Regions from separate parts of the Priestia sp. AB genome, predicted to be linked through region 1. Evidence: riboswitches for the same ligand, from Rfam matches in the RefSeq annotation. Region 1 holds a riboswitch; the other holds the start of a gene.
The links. A riboswitch is a leader RNA that binds a small molecule or an ion and turns the genes downstream of it on or off. The one in region 1 is predicted to bind FMN.
Positions count from the first base shown of each region.

Region 2: another riboswitch for FMN. It lies ahead of POF52_RS02700 (ECF transporter S component); the one in region 1 lies ahead of ribE (riboflavin synthase).

Region 1 is NZ_JAQMYN010000002.1:455,241-457,651, forward strand. It holds gene POF52_RS08555 (bifunctional 3,4-dihydroxy-2-butanone-4-phosphate synthase/GTP cyclohydrolase II) at 1-474, opposite strand, end outside; gene ribE (riboflavin synthase) at 491-1,150, opposite strand; FMN riboswitch at 1,429-1,579, opposite strand; gene POF52_RS08565 (YkvI family membrane protein) at 1,687-2,411, opposite strand, start outside.
Region 2 is NZ_JAQMYN010000001.1:520,903-523,313, forward strand. It holds gene serA (phosphoglycerate dehydrogenase) at 1-895, opposite strand, end outside; FMN riboswitch at 1,194-1,336, shown strand; gene POF52_RS02700 (ECF transporter S component) at 1,491-2,066, shown strand; gene POF52_RS02705 (ferredoxin) at 2,145-2,393, opposite strand.

The DNA.
Region 1 (2,411 bases):
ACCCGCAGGCTTTCCTCCTGCTAATACTGCTAAATCAACAGCAGCCTCTGTATGACCTGCACGCTGCAGAACGCCCCCGTCTTTTGCAATCAATGGGAAAATATGTCCTGGGCGTTGAAAATCACTTGCTACCGTCGCTTCATTTACAAGAGCCATAACGGTAGCAGAGCGTTCGTATGCACTGATACCTGTTGTACTTGAAATATGATCAATACTTACTGTAAATGCTGTGCCATGTACATCCGTATTGTTCGCTACCATCGGGTGAAGATTCAATTTATGCGCAATTTCTTCATTAACAGGTGTACAAATTAATCCTCTTCCATGAGTAGCCATAAAGTTAATAACCTCAGGCGTCGTTTTTTCGGCTAATGCAATAAAATCTCCTTCGTTTTCTCGATCTTCATCATCGCATACAATAACCACTTTTCCCTTTTTTAACTCTTCAATGGCTTCTTCTACTTTATGAAACATCTCTTTCACCTCACTGTTAATTTGTAAAACCATGCTGCTGCAATAAATCCTTCATGTTACCTGAACGATTCGAGGCGCCAGGAGTTGACTTATTTGTCATCATCTGATGCATATATTTAGCTAACATATCGCATTCAATATTCACCTTGTCTCCTCGCTGTTTGTCTCCAACGACTGTGTGAAGCACCGTGTGAGGAATAAGAGAAATAGTAAATGATTGGTTGCTGACATCAAAAATAGTAAGACTTGTTCCGTCTACGGAAACAGATCCTTTTAACATCATAAATTCACGAAGTTCAGGATCGACTTGAATTTCATAATAAAAGGCATTTCCTTTACGTGTTTTGCTTACAATGGTTCCAATTCCATCAACGTGTCCGCTAACGAAATGCCCTCCAAACCGGCCATTTGCAGCCATCGCCCGCTCTAAGTTAACACGTGATCCAACGGTTAGAAGCTGAAGGGTACTTGCTTTAATCGTCTCCGGCATGACATCGACCGTAAATTCATTTTGAGAGTAAGCCGTTACGGTTAAACAAACGCCGTTAACTGAAATACTGTCCCCTAAGTTCACATCTTCTAACACGGTCTTCGCATCAATCGTAAGAACAATTGCTTCTGTGGCCTTTTGAATACGTTTTATTTTTCCAATTTCTTCAATGATACCTGTGAACATTTTCTTCACCTGCTTTGGCGCTATTCCAACTTCTTATACCATTTTGAAATAGCAGCTGCTTTTTTTTCATATTTATCTTTCCCCCAACCACTGAAAATAAAAAAGCCCCTTGAACAAATGTCCAAGGGGTCGGCTGAGCTGAATCAGTTTTATCTATGCAAAATTCCGCTAATTGTATACGAAATAAACAGTTATATTTTGTGTACAAAAACAAGGGTAGCTTTAAAAAAGGCAAGCGTGCCCCTTATTAATTCAACACAAAAAAACAACTGTGCTTCCTGATCCTTCTCCCATCCAGACTTTTACTGTCGGCTCTAGACTTTAACTAGATCCACCGCTAACATACATCGTATGAAAACGGGTCACGGGCTTAAAAGCATAAGCTTTATCACCGCCGGTTGGGACTTACACCCGACCCCGAAGGATAATATATTCGACTGCTATAGTCTTATTTGTTTTACATTATAGCAAAGTAAAATCGACTTGTCACATCATTTAACTTCGTTTTTTCACATCTATTCTTTAAAATCCAGCTTTTAGCTTATTTTTTCTTTTTTAATACATAGCATCCATACAAAAGCTAGTCCAATATAGCCAAATATGGGATACAAAAATTCAAGAAGCTGGGCATATCCGAATTGCCCAATAATAAAGCAAGCCAAGATAATAAACGCAAAAGCTTGTTTGTCATTGAGGGGAAGAAATGACTGAAGCTGCTTAGCGATGCCAAATACATTTCCAATCAATGTAGTAAAAATCTCGCCCAACACAACTACCGTAAATAAAACATTCACCCACGCTGAGATATTTTTAACAACGGCACTCATCGGAATATCAAGTTGAAATGAATAAGGCAAATTGGAAAGGGCAAGATGAGTAGAAACAAGCATAAACGTAAGTACACATCCTCCTATTACGGCCCCTTTTTTAATCACGCTCCTATCTTTCACCGAGCTTCCTAATGGAACCAAAACGGCCTGAGCCAAAGCTAGATTCAGGGAAATATATAAAAAGGGACTAACCGCCCACTTCCACTGCGTGACGAGCGTTAAATCCGGCTTCGTTTGAATCAGTGAGAAATAGCTGATATTCGGCATAAAGATGATAAAAGCAAATGAAAGCATCATCGGCACAACAAGAGAATTAACCATTAAAATACCGTTAATTCCTTTTGCGATAAATATATAAGTTAAAACAATTGTAAAAATCATCCCAACAGGAGGCCACAGCCCGAACTGTTCTTTTCCTATTGCCCCCGTAC
Region 2 (2,411 bases), on a different contig from region 1:
AACGCAAAACGTCATGTGCCACGTCTTCAGCAACGTTAAGCTGGGCTTCTTTTGTAGAAGCTCCTAAATGGGGAGTTGTAATAACTTGATCAAAATGTAACAAAGGGTTATCAATCGGCGGCTCAACTTCAAATACGTCAATAGCTGCACCTTGAACATGGCCAATTTCTAAATAATGAACTAAGGCTTTTTCATCAATGATCCCGCCGCGTGCGCAGTTTAATAAAAACACACCCTTCTTTGTTTTGGCTAACGTGTCACGATTGAGCAATCCCTTTGTTTCTTTGGTAAGCGGAGTGTGCACGGTAATAACATCCGCTGCTGCTAGTAATTCATCCAGGGATAATAGTTCTACGCCTAGCTTTTCAGCTCGGGAAGAGGTTAAAAAAGGATCGTAAACGTGAACGCTCATATTGAAGGCTTTTGCGCGTTTGGCAAGCTCTGAGCCAATTCGTCCAAATCCGATAATGCCCAGGTGTTTGCGATTAAGCTCTGTTCCAACAAATGCTGAGCGGTTCCATTCGCGCGCTTTGACTGAAGCATTTCCTTGGGGGATATGCCGAAACAAGCTAGCCATCATAGCAAATGTATGTTCCGCTGTTGAAATGGTATTTCCGTTCGGCGCGTTAATAACGACAACCCCTCGTTTGGTTGAGGCTTCAATATCAATATTATCGACACCTACTCCAGCGCGAGCAACAATTTTTAAATTCGGCATTTTTGCCAGCAAATCCTCTGTAACCGTCGTAGCACTCCGTACTAAAAGCGCATCGTACGTATGCAAATCATTCTCAACTTCTTCAACTTTTTTGCGCGTAAGATTCACATGAGGAGCTTCAAGTAGTGGAGCAAGACCTTCATTGCTAATTGAATCAGCTACTAATACATTATACATGACGTGAACATCTCCCTTGGATTTTACTATCATCAAATATTTGATAATTTACCATGTTAAAAAAATTCTGTCAATTATATTTTTCAAACTTTACGATTAGTTATCAAATACACAATTATAAACGTAAAATTGAAACTATAAATATGTCATAATACTGTTGGTTATGCACTTATTTCCTTATTTTACATATAAAACAGTAATGAAGTTTATAAAAGACATCAATTTAATAGGAATTAAAAAACTTCTTTATTTACTTTTAATTCGAGATAACATATAATAAATTCATAATTAAATATTGGTCTATCTTCGGGGCAGGGTGAAATTCCCGACCGGCGGTAAAAAACAAATTGTTTTGAGCCCGCGAGCTTATATGTAATACATACGAGCAGATTTGGTGAAATTCCAAAGCCGACAGTACAGTCTGGATGGGAGAAGGTGGAGGTTCAGCGTTCAAAACCTAATGTGATGAACGTTTATTAAATATGCCTACCATGTCTCCTCTCAACGAATCGTTTGTTGGGAGGTTTTTGCGTGGGGATATAAAGTTGAACCTTTCTTCTTTGAAGAGTGGATCACAAAGAAGGAGAGAGGCAAGATGCAACAAAGTAAGAAAACTCAAAAGCTGGTCATACTAGGAATGTTAAGTAGTATTGCTTATATTTTAATGATGATTAATTTTCCAATTCCTGGATTACCTCCGTTTTTAACAATTGATTTTAGCGAAATTCCTGCACTCGTAGCAGCACTTGTATTTGGACCGATGGCTGCTGTTATAGTAGAAGGAATAAAAAATTTATTGAATTATTTAATTCAAGGAAGTGCTACAGGGGTTCCAGTTGGTCAAGTGGCGAACTTTGTGGCTGGTTTACTGTTCGTTCTTCCTGTATCATACATGTTCAACCGATTTAAAACGGCTAAAGGTGTAACGATAGGTTTGGTTACGGGTACGGTGGTAATGACGGTACTCATGGCTGTCTTAAATTATTATGTCTTCTTACCAGCGTATACAATCTTCTTGCAATCGCCAGAAATGTCTAGTGAACAAGCACGTCAATATATCGTTGCAGGTATTTTGCCGTTTAACTTAATAAAAGGAGCAGCAACAGGGGTTATCTTTGTCTTATTGTTTTCAAAAATGAAGCAATGGATCACGCGTCGCATTGCTGTTTAATTCAATCGCTCTCCCGGGGAGAGCGATTTTTATATATAAAAAAACCTGCAGCATGTACACTACAGGTTTGCTCCATACTTATTCGAATTTATTAGCATCGCCTTCGAATTTTTCATCCGCTACGCGAATTGAATCCGTAGGGCAGCCTTCCATTGCATCCATCATATCATCTTCTAGATCTTCTGGAATTTCTACTACACCTTGGTTATCATCTAATGTTACGAATGCAATACCTTCATCATCATAATCATAAATGTCTGGTGCTGCTGCTCCGCAAGCGCCGCAAGCGATGCAAGTATCTTTATCAACAATTGTATATTTTGGCATAACAAGACCTCCTGTAAA